Regions from separate parts of the Mesorhizobium montanum genome, predicted to be linked through region 1. Evidence: riboswitches for the same ligand, from Rfam matches in the RefSeq annotation. Region 1 holds a riboswitch; each other region holds the start of a gene.
What was found. Region 1 has a riboswitch for thiamine pyrophosphate ahead of thiC (phosphomethylpyrimidine synthase ThiC). Riboswitches for the same ligand answer to the same signal wherever they lie in the genome.

Region 1 (4,573 bases):
TCGGCCTCGCTGAACGCCGGATGGAGTGCATAGGCCGCATTGAGGAGCTCCATCAGCGAGCGGGCGGTGATCGGCCCATCGTGGTCGCTTTCGATCATGGTCGACCCGACCATGAAGTGATGATCGGCTCGCGGCACGATATAGATCGGATGACGCGGATGGAGGAGACGCACGGGCCGCGCGAGCGAGACATCACGCGTGCGGAGGAGCAGCATTTCGCCGCGCACGCCGCGCAGATCGTCGTCGGCCCGCGCGATGCCCGTACAGTCGATCACCTGATCGAAGTCGGAAAGGGCCATCTCGCCCGCCTCGAAAAGGAAGACGACGCCCATCGCGCGCAGCTTATCGACGAGGGCTTCGAGAGCCCGACGGGGATCGAGATGAGCTTCACCGGCAAAGAACAAGCCCTGGCGGAAGCGGCCGGCAAGATCGGGCTCGAGGGCGGCAATCGCTTCTTCGTCGACGGACTCGCAATTGCGCGTACGAGCCGCAAAACGCGCGAGCTCGGAGGCGTCGCGCGCATGGGCGACGACGAGAGTGCCGGCCCTTCTCACGAGCCCGGGCAGTGTCCTTTCCCACCAGTCGGCCGAAACCTTGCCGAGCGTGACAACCGGCTCTTCAGCGCTTTCGCGTTCGCACCAAGGGGCGAGCATGCCGCCGGCGAGCCAGGAGGCATTGCCGCCTATCTGGCTCCGAATTTCGGCAACTGTGACCGACGCACCCCGCGCGGCCAATTCATGGGCGACGGTGAGGCCTGCCACACCGGCGCCCTTGACAAGGACGCTGCGCATGGCTCAGCGCGTCTCCTGATCTTTCTGCGCCAAAGCCTGTTTTTCCGCCTCGGGCGTTTCGACGGGCATATAGAGATCGCCGCCTGCGCGATATTTCTCCGCCATGGCCGCCATCCCCTCCTTCTGGGCTTCGGCGCGGATGTCGTGGGAAATGCGCATGGAGCAGAATTTCGGCCCGCACATCGAGCAGAAATGCGCCAGCTTGTGCGCCTCCTTGGGCAAGGTTTCGTCGTGGAACGAGCGCGCCGTTTCGGGGTCGAGCGACAGGTTGAACTGGTCTTCCCAGCGGAACTCGAACCGCGCGCGGGAAAGCGCATTGTCCCTGACCTTCGCCGCAGGGTGGCCCTTGGCGAGATCGGCTGCATGCGCGGCGATCTTGTAGGTGATCACGCCGGTCTTGACGTCATTGCGGTCGGGCAGGCCGAGATGTTCCTTCGGCGTGACGTAGCAGAGCATTGCCGTGCCAAACCAGCCGATCATGGCAGCACCTATGCCGGAGGTGATGTGATCGTAGCCCGGCGCGATGTCGGTCGTCAGCGGCCCCAGCGTATAGAACGGCGCCTCGCCGCAGACGGCGAGCTGCTTGTCCATGTTCTGCTTGATCTTGTGCATCGGCACATGACCGGGCCCCTCGATCATCACCTGGCAGTCCTTGGCCCAGGCGATCTGAGTCAGCTCGCCTAGCGTTTCCAGCTCGGCGAACTGCGCGGCGTCGTTGGCGTCGGCGATCGAGCCCGGACGAAGCCCGTCGCCGAGCGAGAAGGACACGTCGTAGACGCGACAAATGTCGCAGATCTCGGCGAAGTGTTCGTAGAGGAAGCTCTCCCGGTGATGGTGCAGGCACCATTTGGCCATGATCGAGCCGCCGCGCGAGACAATGCCCGTGACCCGGTCGACGGTCAGCGGGATATAGTGCAGCCGCACGCCGGCGTGGATGGTGAAATAGTCGACGCCCTGCTCGGCCTGCTCGATCAGCGTGTCGCGGTAGACCTCCCAGGTCAGGTCTTCCGCGATGCCGCCGACCTTTTCCAGCGCCTGGTAAAGCGGCACCGTGCCGATCGGCACCGGCGCATTGCGCACGATCCATTCGCGGATGTTGTGGATGTTGCGGCCCGTCGACAGGTCCATCACCGTGTCGGCGCCCCAGCGGATCGCCCACACCATCTTCTCGACCTCTTCGGCCATCGACGAGGTGACGGCGGAGTTGCCGATATTGGCGTTGATCTTGACCAGGAAATTGCGGCCGATGATCATCGGCTCGCTCTCGGGATGATTGATGTTGGCGGGAATGATCGCCCGTCCGCGCGCCACTTCGTCGCGCACGAATTCCGGCGTCACGAAGTCGGGGATTGCCGCGCCGAAGGCTTCTCCGTCGCGCTCAAGCTTGCCGCGCAGGGCCTCGCGGCCCAGATTCTCGCGGATCGCGACGAACTCCATCTCGGGCGTGATGATGCCGGCGCGCGCATAGGCAAGCTGGGTCACCGCCTTGCCGGCTTTCGCCCGCAGGGGGCGATTGCGGATCGGAAATTCCGGCGTCAGCCGTTCGCCGGTCGCAAATCCGTTGTCCTCCGGCCTCACATGGCGGCCGTCATAGGCTTCGACATCGCCGCGCGCCGCGATCCAGTCCTGACGAAGGCGGGCAAGACCCTTTTCGATATCGGTTTCGATCGCGGGGTCGGTATAGGGGCCTGACGGGTCGTAGACCGTCACCGGCGGCTCGCCGGCAGTCGGATGGACCGCGATCTCGCGCATGGGCACCCTGATCTGCGGATGGAGGACGCCGAATTTGTGGATCTTCCGCGAGGCCGGCAGCGGTCCAGTCGATACGGTCAGGGTCAAGGCATTCATTTGAGGCTCCTTTGCTCGTTGCATTGGAGACCCAGTTCGGTGCCGGAAGGATGAAAAGACGCTTTTGGTAGGCCTGCTTGAGACAGGTCTTCGGGCATGAACGCCCACAAGCGCTTGCACCGTCCCTACGCCAGTATGAACTGGATCAGGTTCAACGGGTCACTGCGCCGCAAAGCCAGCAGTATCTCAGCCCCTTGCCGGGACTCCCCTGGTGAATGCTTTCGAATTGACCGGGCCGCCGCTATCTTGTCAAGCGCCTTCAGGCCGCGGCGCTGATCGGCTGCTGATCAAACGGGCGGAAAAGTTCGCGCACATGGCGGCGACAGATCGCGCGCCCGAGACCAGCACGGGGACGCTTGCGCCAATTAGGCCGAAAGCTTCTTCTCCCGCCTGCGCCGCGCTGAGATCGGCACCCATCATCAAGTCAGCGGTCGCTATCTTCATGCCTACGCAGCAGAGATGGCATGGCGTGAGGACAACCGCCGTTGTAAGCAATGGCGAGCAGTATCTCGCCGTCGCCAACGCCTCGCTTAATCACCCAATCAGCCGAGTGTGGACTGGATATTGGCAGCGAAGCGTGGACAAAATTTAATCGCTTTTCGCATCGAAAATCGTCTAAACGGCAACCAAATGACGGTCGACGCATTTTAAATGCGTCTAAATGCACGTTGCATATTTGCCGAAAATTGACAAATATGTGCGTTGCTTGTATGGCGCCGCCACGACAGACGGCCCAAGCCAGGGACAGGACCGGGAGAACGATGATGCCAGAGAGAGGCTTGCCGAAGAGCGCTGAACGGTGCGCCCTTCCGCGCGACATTTCCAGATTTAAAAAGCTGTACGAAAATGGTCGCGCCGTTATCAAATCGGATCCTGACAAAACCCTCGGGTATGTGTCTACCGTCGAATTGGTAAACGAGACGGTGAAAACCGCCGCGTAACCCCGTTTTTTTATTTCCTTTTAGAGGGCGAAGGTTTACCAACCTTCGCCCTCTTGCTTTGGGGCTTGGAGTTCTCGCCTGTATGATTCCGTTCGATGAAAAGAAGTTGGATGAATGGCTCGCCGACTACGAATCTTTCAACTACGCTTTCCGCGAGTTCTGTTACGCCAATTTCAAAGTGCATGGACTCGAAGCCCATTTCATTCCGAACGTCACAAAGCAGATTCACGCTCAGTGGGTGGCCGACAACCAGCAATGGCTTTCAGAGGAAACCTCTGAAAAAACGACGCGGCTGTCTCACGTAAAAATTTGTGCCCTGCTCCTTTTTAATCTGAATTCAGAGCCCTTCTTGGGCAATTTCTTCGACCACGAATATAATGAGGACGTGCCGTACGATTTCAAAGGAAGCGACGAGCAGAAAGCCACCGCTAGGCAGGACCTAATCGACGGGAGGGAATCTATCCTTGCGCTCGATTTTTGCCTCCTAATTATTAATTGGTTCGAAAGAAATCGTACGGACCGAGCCATCCCATACCGCCAACCGATGACGGCCGATATGCGCCACGATTTGCTCAATTACCTATTGGGCGGTGCCGTCGACCGAAAGGGGCTCTATCTGATATTGAAGGCTATGTATTTGCGACCGAACAGGGGCGGCGCAGCCAATTAAAGGGCGTTCATTCTTCGGCGACGGTCCCAATTCTTGGAACTTCTTATGGCACTCGCCACCTTAGCGACCAAAGTGCGGTCGCCGGCATCCCATCCCTTCGCCTCGATGACGCGCAGGGCGATTTCCCGGTTGGTTCCTTGCGGTCCGACTTGCGCCATGAGGCGCGGCAGCTCCCGCCGCTTGAAGATATAGAGTGCTTGCCCTTGGGCTTGATGTCGCGCGGATCGCCGCGATATCCGAACAGGAACAGCACTGCGTCAACGTGTGCGATCTGGGCGCCGATCGCTTCGGCCTTGGCTTTACCAGATGTGAGAGCTGCACCC
Region 2 (4,573 bases), on a different contig from region 1:
TGGCGCCGCCAGCCCGGCGCCGCAAGGCCAGAGCGCGCCGCGCGGCGATCAGCGCCAGCGACAACGTCACGCTGAGCAGCGCCGCGAGGAAGGCGAGGCCCGCGCTGGTGAGGGTGGCGCGGCGCACCGCCTCCTCACCCGCCAGACGGCCGAGATCAGCCCCCAGGCCAGAAAGCAACGTCGCCACCATCGGTCCGGCGACGAACAGCAGGGCAAGCGCGATGACGCCGGCGTTCAGCACGCTTTCCATCCGGCCCGCCGAAAGGTAGCGGCGCGGCGCCACCGGCAGATTGGCATCGCCGACCGTGTTGGCGCCGAGCCGCGTGAGCACGACGACCACGACGAAGGTCAGGGCGATCTGCAAAAGCGTCAGCACCACGGCACGCGCCGGATCGAAATCGAAGCGCAGCGCCTGGTAGATGGCGACCTCCAGCGTCGTCGCTGCCGGACCGCCGCCCAGCGTCAGCACGATGGTGAAGGACGTGATGCAGAGCATGAAGACAAGCCCCGCGATCCCCGGCAGAGCCGCGCGCAGCACCGGCCATTCGATCAGCCGGAAGGCCGGCCGTGCGCCCATGCCAAGCTGGCTCGCCAGCCGCCATTGGTCGGCTGGAATGGTGCCCAGCGCCTCGAGGAACAGGCGCGTCGCCAAGGGCAGGTTGAAGAAGACATGGGCGACAAGGATGCCGGAGAGGCCGTATATGCCCGGCCACTCTCCGCCGCCAAGCCTGGCGAAGACGCCGGCGAAGTACCCGGCCCGGCCATAGAGCGTCAATATACCGAGTGCCGCGACGATCGCCGGCAGTGCCAGCGGCACGGTGAACAGCTGCAGGATCAGGCGGCGGCCGGCAAAGGCCGGATGTCTCGACAGCGCGCGCGCCACCAACAGCGCCGGCGCGACCGACAGCAGCGTCGACAGCAACGCCTGCCAAAGCGTGAAGCGGGCGACGCGGAAGAGGTAGCCGTCGAAGGCGGCGGCAGCACCGGAGAGATCATGCGCGCCTTCGAGGATAAGACCGGCGAAAGCACCACCGATAAGCACGGCGATTGCCGCAAGCGCGACGACGCCTGCGGTAATGCGGGAGTCAGAGCGCGGCTGCACGTTGCGCCATGTGGGCTTGAGCTAGCGAACGCTGCGTTCCTTCGCGCCCCCCTCTGGCCTGCCGGCCATCTCCCCCTCTAGGGGGGAGATTAACAGCTTCGACGTCCCGCTCTGTTTTGCAACGTTTGAGATTGGCGAAAGTCGAGGTGACAGCCAATCTCCCCCCTAGAGGGGGAGATGTCCGGTAGGACAGAGGGGGGCGCCGTAGAGCGATCATCTTGGAAGGATAATAACCAAGACCACCTACTTGCTCATCACCACCAGCCACTCGTCCACCCACGCCTTGCGATTGGCCGCGACCTCCTCCGGGCTGAACAGCAAGGTCTTGGTCGGCTTCACCAGTCTGTCGAAGGCCGGGTTGAGCGGCTTGTCGGTCTTACCGGCGGGGAACATCCAGTTGGTTTCCGGAATAACGTCCTGGAATTTCGGCCCGGTCATGAAGGCTATGAATTTTCGCGCCAGCGGGTTCTTCGCGCCGGTCGTGGTGATGCCCGCCACTTCGATCTGCAGGTACTCGCCTTCCTCGAAGGAGGCTGCCTGGTAGCGCTCGGTGTTCTCGGCCACCATGTGATAGGCCGGCGATGTAGTGTAGGAGAGCACCATCGGTGCCTCACCCTTGGTGAACAGGCCATAGGCCTCGCTCCAGCCCGGCGTCACCGTCAAGACCTTCGGCTTCAGCTTTGCCCAGGCCTCCGGCGCCTTGTCGCCATAGACCGACTTAACCCACAGGAGCAGGCCGAGGCCCGGCGTCGAGGTGCGCGGATCCTGGATGACGATCTTGTCGGTGCCGTCGCCATCGACCAGATCCTTCAGGCTCTTCGGCGGCGTCTTCAGCTTCTGGGTGTCGTAGACGACGGCGAAATAGCCATAGTCGAAGGGCACGAAAGTGTCGTCGCTCCAGCCGCCGGGCACATTGATGCCGGAGACTTCGCCATGCGGCGCGAACAGGCCGCCCGCCTTGGCATCGGCGGTCAGATTGGTATCGAGGCCGAGCACGACATCGGCCTTGGTGCCGGCGCCTTCCAGCTTGACACGGTTGAGCAGGGCGACGCCGTCGGCGACCGAGACGAATTCGAGGTCGCAGCCGCATTCGGCCTCGAACTCTTTCTTGACGGCCGGGCCGGGACCCCAATCGGCGGTGAAGCTCTCATAGGTATAGACGGTGAGCTTGTCCTTCGCGGCGGCAGGGCTGACGCCTGCCAGGAGCGAAACAAGGCCGGTGGCGAGAATGAGATGGGACAATACCGTGCGCATCGGCGCCTCCTTCGTTCGAGTGACAAGGAATTGAGGCGTCGGATGTTCCGAAACGTCTAATCCCTCCGCCGGTACAAACCGGATCAGGTTCAGCGGGTTGGCTTTTCGCCTCTCAGCCGGATCACGTCCGGCACCCCGTTAGAGCGTTTCGACAGATAGGCCCGCCCGAAGCCGCGCGCAAGCGGAAGTTTGCCGGACATCTAATGTTCGGGACGCAACGTTACGAAGTGGCCGGCTTCCGTTTCGCCCGGCGGGCTGATAAGGGCGACGGCCATGGGCACATTCACCATCCTGCTTGGCGGCGAGCTCATTCGCACGCCGCGGATCGAACGCCAGATCGAGGGTTCGCGCATCATTGCCGCCGACGCCGGCATCGGCCATGCTCGCTTGCTTGGCCTCATGCCTGAGCTCTGGGTCGGCGATTTCGACTCGGTGCCGGCGAACCTGCCGAAAAATCTGGCCGCCGTGCCGCGCAAGGTCTTCCCGGCCGAGAAGGACATGACCGATGGCGAGCTCGCCATAGCGGAAGCGCTCCAGCGCGGCGCCACCAGCCTGGTGCTGGTCGGCGCCTTTGGCGGCAAGCGCGCCGACCATGCCTTCCTGCATCTGGCGCTGGCCGTGCGGCTGGCCGCCGCCGGCACGCGCGTTCTGCTGACCAGCGGCGCGCAGGAGGGCGTTCCCATCCTGCCTGGCAAGTCCAGCTTCGATTATGATGATGGCACCTTGTTTTCGGTGCTCGGCTTCTCCGATCTGGCCGGCCTGACGGTCTCCGGCGCCAAATGGCCGCTAGACCGCGTCGAGGTAGCGTTCGGCTCCTCGCTCACTATATCAAACGAGGTCAAAGGGCGGCTTGGCATCGCGCTTGAGCGGGGCCGGGCGCTGCTTCTGGCCCACCCCTATCCCCTTCCCGAAAGCTGACATTTCCAGAAAGTTGACATGGCGCCGCCACTTCTCAATCTCGACGGCATTAAACTGACCTTCGGCGGCACCCCGCTGCTCGATGGCGCGGCGCTTAGCGCATCCGCCGGCGAGAAGATCGCGCTGGTCGGCCGCAACGGCTCGGGCAAGTCGACGCTGCTCAAGATCGCCGCCGGGATGATCGAGCCGCAGGACGGCGAGGTGTTTCGCCAGCCTTCGGCGACCGTCCGCTACCTGCCGCAGATGCCGGATATGGATGGCTTCGCCAGCGTGCGCGCTTATGTCGAGGCCGGCCTCGGTCCGGCCGACGATCCGCATCGCGCAACCTATCTGGTGGAGCATCTCGGCCTGACCGGCGAGGAGCGGCCGAACGACCTTTCCGGCGGCGAGGCGCGCCGCGCAGCCCTTGCTCGCGTCATGGCGCCCGAGCCCGACATCCTTCTGCTCGACGAGCCGACCAACCATCTCGATCTTTCGGTCATCGAATGGCTGGAAGAGGAGCTTGCCCGCACCTCGTCGGCGGTGATCCTGATCTCGCACGACCGCCGCTTTCTCGAGCGCGTCACGCGCGCCACGATCTGGCTCGATCGCGGCCGGACGCGGAGGCTCGACAAGGGCTTCGCCCATTTCGAGGAATGGCGCGACCAGGTGCTTGATGAAGAAGAGCGCGAACAGCACAAGCTCGGCCGCCAGATCGTGCGCGAGGAGCACTGGCTGCGTTATGGCGTGACCGCCAGGCGCAAGCGCAACATGCGCCGCCTCGGCGAACTGCAGACGATGCGCCAGCGCTTCCGCGGCCATCGCGGCGCCGAAGGCACCGCGACCATGGTGGCGAGCGACGCCGCCGAGTCCGGCAAGCTGGTGATCGAGGCGAAGGGCATCGAAAAGAGCTTCGGCGACCTCACCGTGGTCAAGGGTTTCTCGACCCGCATCCAGCGCGGCGACCGCGTCGGCCTGGTCGGACCGAACGGCGCCGGCAAGACGACGCTTCTGAAGATGCTGACCGGCGAGCTGGCGCCGGACGCAGGCACCGTGCGGCTCGGCGTCAATCTGGAGATCGCAACGCTCGACCAGAAACGCGAGGCCGTCGACCCGCAGGAGACACTGACGCATTACCTGACCGACGGTCGCGGCGAGAACCTCGTCGTCAATGGCGAGCAGCGCCATGTCGTCTCCTACATGAAGGACTTCCTGTTCAAGCCGGAGCAGGCGCGCACGCCGGTGCGCGAGCTTTCCGGCGGCGAGCGCGCGCGGTTGTTGCTGGCGCGTGTGCTGGCGCGCCCGGCAAATCTCCTGGTG
Region 3 (4,573 bases), on a different contig from region 1:
CGGTGATTTTTTGCGCGGCGGCCCGGGCGCGTGAGACGGCCCCTGCGAGCGGCAGGCCGGCGGCCAGAGCCAGAAACAGCGCCTGGCGGCGGGTCAGGTCAGTCATTTCGTCTCTCCATCGGATGATCGGGGAATTCGGGTCGGCGGCTGGCCAAGCAGGGTGTCGAGGATGCCGGCTTCGATCGCGGCCGCCTCACGGGCAAGTGCGGCACTCTGGGTGCGCGGGCGCGGCAGCGGCACCGCGATCTCGCGTACGACGCGCGCGGGCCGCGCCGACAGCACATAGATGCGGTCGGACAGAAGCACTGCTTCGCGCACTTCGTGGGTGATCAGCATCGCCGTCCAGCGATGGCTCTCCCACATCGTCTCCAGCCAGCGTTGCATGGCGGCGCGGGTCAGCGCATCGAGGGCGCCAAAAGGCTCGTCGAGCAGCAGCATGTCGCGTTCTTGCACCACGGTGCGCAGGAGCGCCGCTCGCTGGCGCATGCCGCCGGAAAGCTCGGACGGCCAGGCGCGCTCGAAGCCAGCGAGGCCGAACTCGGCGAACAGCGGCGCCACACGTTGCCGCGCGACCCGGCGCTTCACGCCCTGCACTTCCAGGCCCAGCGTCGCATTGTCGATGACGCGCCGCCACGGCATCAGCGCGTCGCGCTGCGGCATGAAGGCGAAGCGGGTGTTGTCGAGCGGCGCGCCGTCGAAGCGCATCTCGCCCTCGCCCTTGAGGGCGCCGGTGAGCAGTTGGAACAGCGTCGACTTGCCGGCGCCGGAGGGGCCGAGGATCGAGACGAACTCGCCCGCGCCGACACGCAGCGAAATACCGGCCAGAACCTCGAGCGGGCCGAAGTTTTTGCGGACGTTGCGGAGCTCGAGGCGGGTCATGGCCGATCCTCATTCGAAGGCTCGGACCTGCCCTCGCGCCCCGCCCTCTCGCTCCTTGCATTTTCCCAGGGCATGGCGAGGCGCTGCACCAGCACGGCAAGTCCGAACAGAACGAGCGTCAAAACCGAGCTGACGCCGACGGCGGCGAGCACCAGGTCGGGCCGAAAATTGTTCTTGGCGCCGAGCATGTAGATGCCCAGCCCTTTCGCGGCACCCGCATATTCGGCAAAGATCGCGCCGACCACGGCATAGGTGATGGAGATGCGCAAGCCGGCGAAGAAATAGGGCAGCGCCGAGGGCAGCCGCGCCAGCCAGAAAATGCGCCAGCGCCCTGCCCCCATGGCGGCGAGCATCTGACCGATTTCCGTGCTCGTGGCGGTATAGCCCTCGACCAGCGCCACCATCATCGGGAAAAAAGTGACCAAAGCCACCAGCAGGATTTTTGGCAAGAGCCCGAAGCCGAACCAAAGGACAACGAGCGGCGCGATCGCCACCAGCGGCAAGGTCTGGCTGGCAATCAGCAGCGGAAACAGCGCGCGGCGCAAGCGGGGCCGGAAATCGACCAGCGCGGAGAGGATGAAGGCAGCGAGGAGCGAACAGGCAAAACCGGCCAGCGTGGCGCGGATGGTGGGAGCCGTGTTTTGCGCCAGTGCCGCTCGGTTCTCCCAGGCCTGCTGCAGGACGCGGGAGGGTGCGGGCAGGACAGTGGGCGCGATGCCGCCGAGCCGGGCGTAGAGCTCCCAGGCGATGAGGAGAAGGGCGAAAGCGAGGGCAGCAGGGGCAGCTTTGGCGCAGGCCGTGGTGAAGGCTGATCTCCCCCTCAAGGGGGGAGATTGGCTGTCGCGACGGGCTTCGCCAGTCGCCGACGTATGCCCTACTTGCGAAGTAGGATTGGGGACACTTCCCCCGGATGGATCGTACCAAACAACCACGACAATCTCCTCGACAGCTTGAACCGCGGGCTCAAACCGCGGTCGGGCTGTTTGCCGAGATGGTGATGTCGAGCGTCACATGCCCCGCACTCGGCCCGAAGCGGCAGAAGGCTTCGTTCAGCGTGGCGAACACCGCGCCGGCATCGCCGCGCAGCTTGGTGCAGAAATGCTTCGAGCGCTCGAAGACACCGGAGTTTTTCAGGAAATCGATGCAGCCGCAGATCTCGTCCATGTGGTCACCGGTGCCCATCACATAGAGCGAGAATTGCGCCGCCACCGGCTGGTCCGCGGACGGCGTCGCCTGCACCGCGCCGAGCGCGGCGAGCTTGCGTTCGTCGAGCGGGATCGCCGGGCCGCCGATCTCATCGGAGCGGCAGATCGGGTCGTCCGGTTCGCCGGGGCAGCCGCGCGAGACGGCGGCCGACAGCACGCAGTGCCTGCCGCTTCTCGCCGCCGCCACGAACAGGTCGCGCATCGCCGGGAACAGCACTTCGGGCGGCCCGACCAGCAGCGTCGAGATGTCGTCGGTCTCGATCCTCAGCCTGTCGCGGTAGGGTTCGAGCGCGCCGAGCGCGCCAAGGATGACGCCGACGAAATCGTCAGCCATCGGATATAGGGAAATCTGTGCGCCGGAAAACATGGCCCGCCTCGCTCCGCTGGTATTATCCAGATCAGCTTTAGGGTCCGGAGGCTTGCCGCCCCCATCTCAGCCCCGACCGTACGGAGCACCCCTGTGGATACGGGCGTTAAAGCACCGGTTGAGCGAATCGGAAAGCTTTTTTTGCGAGAGCAATCGGGCCGGGCGCCTCATCTCCCTCTAAGAGATGCAGAAGCGAATCGTTCAAATTGTACGAATCTCGCTTGACTGTTTTTCGTACATAAAGTACGATATTTCCCTTCTTTTGAGGGAATTTGCTTGAACACCGCGAACCACGCCGCTTTTGCCGACCTCTCCCGCCCTTTGCTGTCGCCACTGCCGCTCCGCGAGCGCGAGCGCCTCGCAGGCGCCTGGCGCATTGCTAGCCAGGACATCGCCGACGACATCCGCTTCATCCGGCAATATCTGAAGGTGATCGCCGAGAAGGAGGAGCGGCTTTCGACCGGCAGGTTGGTGCATGGCCGCGCCTATGTCGAAGCCTGCGCGGCCTGGCTGGCGGAGACGGTGGCGCGGTATCTGCGCAATCTCAGGCTGATCAGCGAATGCGAAAGCGCGATGATCGCGGCGGGGGTGAGGTTTGCGATGTCGAGCGATGCGTGGTGAGACCCGTCGGAAGAACCTGATAGGCCGGCAGGGGCGCGAATTACGCGGCGAAGACGGTTGTCCGCGGAACTCAGGCGGCCCTCTGCAACCTTCGGCTCCACACCTCGAGAAATGCATCGTTTCACACAATCGCCAATTGGTGGACGCGGGCGAGCGGCCGGGCGTTAATTCTCCCGGGCGAAGGAAGGGCATAGCCGCATACCAGGGAGGAATACGTTTGATGGAACAGCAAATCGACATCGGCGCACGACCTGACGATCAGCCCTACGAAGTTGCCCTATTCGCCAGAAAGCACGGGCTGACGGTCCCGGTCGCGGACGCGGTCCTTTTCGCCAAGGGTCCGTGGCCGTCGCGGGCCGCCTGCGATACCGCCGCGCTTGCCTTCCTCGGCGCGGTCGCCCTCTACGCCAGGAAGCAAGCGGGGCGGTAGCGGTTCGTCCCCTACCAGCTGAACTGCAGCCCGGCATTGCCGCCGACCTGGTTGCCGGCGAAGGCGATGCCGAGCGTGCCGGTCAGGCGGCCGCCATGGGCGAAGCCTTCGCTCAGAACCGCGGCACCGGTGATGCCGAAGGCATTGGCATCGCCTGCATTGCCCCAGTTGACGCGCAGGCCAAAATGCTCGCCCTGGACGAGGTCGGGCGCCGAAAGAGCGGCCGAGATCGAGGCGTTCTGGAAAGCGCGGGTGATGCGATTGTCGATATCGTCGACCTGGCTGGCGAGCGCCGTCTTGCCGGTGACGGTGGTGGTTCCGTCCGCGCCGTCATTGACTTCCCGCTTGGTGACGCCGGTGTCGGCGTTGATGCAAGTGTCAGTGCCCGGACTGTAGTAGTAGTTAGGCCCATAGCTCGAGCAGATCTTAAGTAAGATAGCGACCGCGGCCTGAGATGGTGCCGCGAAGAGCGTTGCTGCGACGAGGATCGCCGGCGCAAGAAGATATCTGAACATGATGCCCCCCGGCCGCGCTTACCAGGTGAGTTGCAGGCCGGCATTGCCGCCGACCGTCTTGCCGGAGAAACCGATGCCCGCTGCACCGGCCAGCCGGCCCTTGCCGCCGGACATGAAGCCCTCGCCGAGCACGGCCGCGCCGGTGATGCCCATGGCGTTGGACTGGCCGGCATTGCCCCAGTTGACGCGCACGCCGAAATGCTCGCCCTGCACCAGATCCGGGCTGCTCAATGCCGTGGCCACGGAAGCGCTTTCGAAGGCGCGCTGGACGCGGCCATCGATGTCGTCGACCTTGCTCGCCAGCGCCGTCTTGCCGTCAACCACGCCATTTTCGATCGCGCGGCGCGTCTCGCCGGTATTGGCATTGATGCAGGTGTCGGTACCGGGGCTGTAGTAGTATCGCGCGCCATAGGACGTGCACACCTTGACATACTCGACCGGCGGCGCCGCCAGCGCCGACACCGAAAAGCCGCTTGCCGCGGCCAGAAATGCTAATGAAATGAAACGGTTGATACCCTGCATTAGCCAATCCCCAAGTTGAAGCCAGGACGGGAAA
Region 4 (4,573 bases), on a different contig from region 1:
TTGAGTGCGAAGCAGGCTGCCGGGCTTCGCCGCTTTGGCAACAATCCCTTCTTCACCGACAGCCGGGCGACCGGCACGATCGCCGCACTCGATTTGCGCACCGGCTCCGCCGGCTATCTCGCCGAGATCGGGCCGAAGCTGCGTGCGTTCTTCCTCGACAAGGGGCTACTTGTGCGTCCGCTCGGCAACGTCGTCTATCTTCTGCCGCCCTACTGCGTCACCGGCGACGAGCTCGACGGGCTTTATGACGCCGTCGAGGAGGCCGGCGAACGCTTCGGTTCGAGACCATGAGCAGGTCGTCGCGCCTTCTCGGATTTGGCCACCATGTGCCTGGACGCAAGGTGGCGAATGCCGAGATCGAGAACAATCTCGGGCTCGAACCCGGCTGGATCGAGCGGCGCACCGGAATTCGGTCACGCTTCTGGGCAACAGACGAAGACACGCTGTCAGGCCTTGCCACGCATGCCGGCGACATGGCGCTGGCGAATGCTGGCATCGACCGTGGCGACGTCGGTCTGCTCTTGCTTGCCACCTCGACACCGGATCACCTTCTGCCGCCCAGCGCGCCGCTGGTTGCGCATCGACTCGGGCTCGGCCGGGCGGGCGCAGTCGATCTGGCCGGCGCCTGCGCCGGCTTCATCTATGCGCTGATGTTCGCCGATGGCTTCACCCGCCTGCACGGCAAATCCACCCTTGTCATTGCCGCCAACATCCTCAGCCGCCGCATCAATCCGGCCGAGCGCGCCAGCGCCGTCCTGTTTGCCGATGCCGCCGGCGCCATTGTGATCGGTCCGTGCGATGACGCGGATCGAGGCATTCTCGGTGCTTCGGTGGATTCCGAAGGCTCGCGCTACGGGCTGATCCAGATTCCCGCCGGCGGAAGCAACACCCCGTTCCATGGCGACCTCGACCTAGAGCAGACCCGGATGACGATCACCGACGGTCGCGAAGTGTTCGCCAAGGCAGTGGAGATGATGACTGCCTGCTCGCAGGACGCGCTCACTGCTGCTCGGATGCGGCCGCAGGACATCGATCGGTTCGTGCCGCATCAGGCCAATGCCCGCATTTTTGATGCTGTTGGGCGCAACCTCGGCGTTGCCGATCGGGCCGTCGTCAAGACGATCGCTGAATACGGCAATTCCTCCGCCGCGACGATCCCTCTGTCGCTGTCGCTGGCCAACCAGACGGAGCCGTTTCGGTCTGGCGAAACAATACTTCTGGCGGCGGCGGGCGCCGGCTTAAGCGGCGGCGCGCTTGTGGTTGGAATCTAGCGGACCACGCTCCACTGACGACCTGACGGATAGAGATAAGAAGGACAAAGAGGGCTCATGCGAAAGATAGTAGCCGGCAAACTTCATGGCATTCACGTCACCGAAGCGAACCTGAATTACCACGGATCGATAACTCTGGACCCCGACCACTGCGAGGCAGCAGGGATACTGCCCATGGAATTCGTGGAGATTTGGAACAAGAATTCCGGCGCCCGAATTTCGACCTATGTCATTCTTGGCGAACGCGGCTCGCGATGCTGCATCCTCAACGGCGCCGCCGCCCGCACCTGCCGGCCCGGCGACCAGATTATCGTCTGCAATTCCGTCTATTTGGACGAAACCGAAATCACCTTGCTGAAACCGCGGATCCTCACTTTCGACCCGGGCAATCACATACGCGACCGCCTGAGCTACTCGGTCGAGCTTGATTTACGTGGACGATACAGTTTCTCCATTCTTGACGAGGCGAATATGCCTTTGGCCATTCCTGCCCTGGTCTCCGGCGCGTGACCCTTACGTGACGATTTCCAGGCGCAAGTTGAGCGACCGCCGGTCGCCGCCTCGGGCCAAATGCGCTTGACAAAGTGGCGACAGCCCGTTCAATTCGACTCATTCACCAGGGGAGTCCCGGCAAGGGGCTGAGATACTGCTGGCTTTTGCGGCGCAGTGACCCGTTGAACCTGATCCAGTTCATACTGGCGTAGGGACGGTGCGAGCGCTTTGCGGCAGTTCATGCCCGAGGACCTGTTTCGACCAGGTCGACCAAAGCGTCTTTTCATCCTTCCGGCACAGAACTGGGTCTCCAATGCAAATGAGCAAAGGAGCCTCAAATGAATGCCTTGACCCCCGCCGTGTCGACGGGACCGCTGCCCGCCTCGCGGAAAATCTATAAGCTCGGCGCCATGCACCCGCAGATCAGGGTGCCAATGCGCGAAATCTCCGTCCATCCGACAGCCGGCGAGCGGCCGGTTATCGTCTACGATCCTTCCGGCCCTTACACCGATCCCACCGTCGAAACGAACATAGAGAACGGCCTTGCCCGGCATCGCCACCGATGGATTATGGCGCGCGGCGATGTGGAAGCCTATGACGGCCGTCATGTGCTGCCGGAAGACAACGGCTTTGCGACCGGCGAGCGCCTGACGCCGGAATTTCCCATTCGCACCCGGCCGCTCAAGGCCAAGCAGGGCAAGGCCGTTACCCAGCTTGCCTATGCCCGCGCCGGCATCATCACGCCCGAAATGGAGTTCGTCGCCATCCGCGAGAACCTCGGCCGCGAGATCCTGCGTGGCAAACTTGAGCGCGACGGCGAGTCCTTCGGCGCCGCGATCCCCGACTTCGTCACACCGGAATTCGTGTGCGACGAGGTGGCTCGCGGACGCGCAATCATTCCTGCCAACATCAATCATCCCGAGAGCGAGCCGATGATCATCGGCCGCAATTTCCTGGTCAAGATCAACGCCAATATCGGCAACTCCGCCGTCACATCGTCGATGGCCGAAGAGGTCGAAAAAATGGTCTGGGCGATCCGCTGGGGCGCCGACACGGTGATGGACCTCTCGACCGGCCGCAACATCCACAACATCCGCGACTGGATCGTGCGCAACGCGCCGGTGCCGATCGGCACGGTGCCGCTTTACCAGGCGCTCGAAAAGGTCGGCGGCATCGCCGAGGATCTGACCTGGGAGGTCTACCGCGACACGCTGATCGAACAGGCCGAACAGGGCGTCGACTATTTCACCATCCATGCCGGCGTGCGCCTGCCCTACATCCCGCTGACCGTCGACCGCGTCACCGGCATCGTGTCGCGCGGCGGTTCGATCATGGCCAAGTGGTGCCTGCACCACCACAAAGAGAGCTTCCTCTACGAGCATTTCGAGGACATCTGCGACATCGCCAGAGCCTATGACGTCTCCTTCTCCCTCGGCGACGGCCTTCGCCCCGGCTCGATCGCCGATGCCAATGACGCAGCCCAGTTCGCCGAACTGGAAACGCTTGGAGAGCTGACCAAAATCGCCTGGGCCAAGGACTGTCAGGTGATGATCGAAGGCCCCGGCCACGTGCCGATGCACAAGATCAAGGAGAACATGGACAAGCAGCTCGCGGTCTGCGGCGAAGCGCCGTTCTATACGCTCGGCCCGCTGACGACGGACATCGCACCCGGCTACGACCACATTACCTCTGGCATTGGAGCGGCGATGATCGGCTGGTTGGGGACCGCAATGCTTTGCTACGTCACGCCGAAGGAACATCTCGGCCTGCCTGATCGCGACGACGTCAAGACCGGCGTCATCACCTACAAAATAGCCGCGCACGCCGCCGATCTGGCCAAGGGCCATCCGGCCGCCAAGGTCAGGGACGACGCGCTGTCGCGGGCGCGCTTCGAGTTCAGGTGGGAGGACCAGTTCAACCTCTCGCTCGATCCCGAGACGGCGCGCGCCTTCCACGACAAGACGCTGCCGAAGGAGGCGCACAAGGTGGCGCATTTCTGTTCCATGTGCGGCCCCAAATTCTGCTCCATGCGGATCTCGCACGACATCCGTGCTGAAGCCCAGAAGGAAGGGTTCGCGGCCATGGCGGCGAAGTACCGTGACGGCGGCGACCTCTATATGCCCGTCGACGGCGCCCCGGGCAGCACGCCCAAGCCATGAAGGTGCTCATTCGCGGCGCTGGCGTCGCCGGATTGACGCTCGCGCACGAGCTGGCGACGCCCGGCACCGACGTGACCGTGGTCGAGAAGCGCATCGAGATCGCCGGCAGTGCCTCCTGGCAGGCCGGCGGCATGCTCGCGCCCTGGTGCGAGCGCGAAAGCGCCGAGGAGGCGGTGCTGACGCTCGGGCGGGGCGCGGCCGACTGGTGGGACGCAGCATTGCCCGGTCATGTCTCGCGTAGCGGCACATTGGTGGTGGCGCCTGCTCGCGACGTTGGCGAACTGCACCAGTTCGGCCGCCGCACATGTGGCTTCACGCAGCTCGGCGCCGGCGATATCGCAGAGCTCGAACCTGCCCTTGCTGGCCGGTTCGCGCGTGGGCTGTTCTTTGCCGATGAAGCGCACCTCGATCCGCGCAAGGCTTTGCTTGCACTTGGCGACCAGCTGCTCGGCATGGGCGTTCGCCTCGAGTTCGGCCGCAGCACCGTGTCGGCCATCCCGGATGTCGAGGTTGACTGCACCGGTATCGCCGACATGCAACCGGAACTGCGCGGCGTGCGCGGCGAGATGCTCATCTTGCGAACAGGCGAGATCTCGCTGGCCCGGCCCGTGCGCCTGCTTCATCCGCGCATCCCGGTCTATGTCGTGCCGC

Region 2: it holds a riboswitch for thiamine pyrophosphate, as region 1 does, so the genes downstream of both, thiB (thiamine ABC transporter substrate binding subunit) here and thiC (phosphomethylpyrimidine synthase ThiC) in region 1, are expected to answer to the same signal.
Region 3: it holds a riboswitch for thiamine pyrophosphate, as region 1 does, so the genes downstream of both, RFM68_RS23655 (YkoF family thiamine/hydroxymethylpyrimidine-binding protein) here and thiC (phosphomethylpyrimidine synthase ThiC) in region 1, are expected to answer to the same signal.
Region 4: it holds a riboswitch for thiamine pyrophosphate, as region 1 does, so the genes downstream of both, thiC (phosphomethylpyrimidine synthase ThiC) here and thiC (phosphomethylpyrimidine synthase ThiC) in region 1, are expected to answer to the same signal.

What each region holds. Positions count from the first base shown of each region.
Region 1 covers NZ_JAVIJF010000022.1:17,197-21,769, forward strand. The annotation lists gene thiO (glycine oxidase ThiO) at 1-791, opposite strand, end outside; gene thiC (phosphomethylpyrimidine synthase ThiC) at 795-2,639, opposite strand; TPP riboswitch at 2,744-2,859, opposite strand; partial or broken gene RFM68_RS26245 (transposase) at 2,988-3,231, shown strand; gene RFM68_RS26250 (hypothetical protein) at 3,663-4,250, shown strand.
Region 2 covers NZ_JAVIJF010000001.1:494,818-499,390, forward strand. The annotation lists gene thiP (thiamine/thiamine pyrophosphate ABC transporter permease) at 1-1,102, opposite strand, end outside; gene thiB (thiamine ABC transporter substrate binding subunit) at 1,346-2,356, opposite strand; TPP riboswitch at 2,400-2,504, opposite strand; gene RFM68_RS02380 (thiamine diphosphokinase) at 2,630-3,274, shown strand; gene RFM68_RS02385 (ABC-F family ATP-binding cassette domain-containing protein) at 3,293-4,573, shown strand, end outside.
Region 3 covers NZ_JAVIJF010000018.1:104,437-109,009, reverse strand. The annotation lists partial or broken gene RFM68_RS23670 (ABC transporter substrate-binding protein) at 1-106, opposite strand, end outside; gene RFM68_RS23665 (ABC transporter ATP-binding protein) at 103-879, opposite strand; gene RFM68_RS23660 (ABC transporter permease) at 876-1,703, opposite strand; gene RFM68_RS23655 (YkoF family thiamine/hydroxymethylpyrimidine-binding protein) at 1,843-2,451, opposite strand; TPP riboswitch at 2,442-2,554, opposite strand; gene RFM68_RS23650 (hypothetical protein) at 2,728-3,072, shown strand; gene RFM68_RS23645 (hypothetical protein) at 3,293-3,502, shown strand; gene RFM68_RS23640 (porin) at 3,514-4,017, opposite strand; gene RFM68_RS23635 (porin) at 4,036-4,539, opposite strand.
Region 4 covers NZ_JAVIJF010000010.1:148,190-152,762, forward strand. The annotation lists gene RFM68_RS15590 (adenosylmethionine--8-amino-7-oxononanoate transaminase) at 1-291, shown strand, start outside; gene bioZ (3-oxopimeloyl-[acyl-carrier-protein] synthase BioZ) at 288-1,271, shown strand; gene panD (aspartate 1-decarboxylase) at 1,329-1,781, shown strand; TPP riboswitch at 1,880-1,996, shown strand; gene thiC (phosphomethylpyrimidine synthase ThiC) at 2,102-3,922, shown strand; gene RFM68_RS15610 (FAD-dependent oxidoreductase) at 3,919-4,573, shown strand, end outside.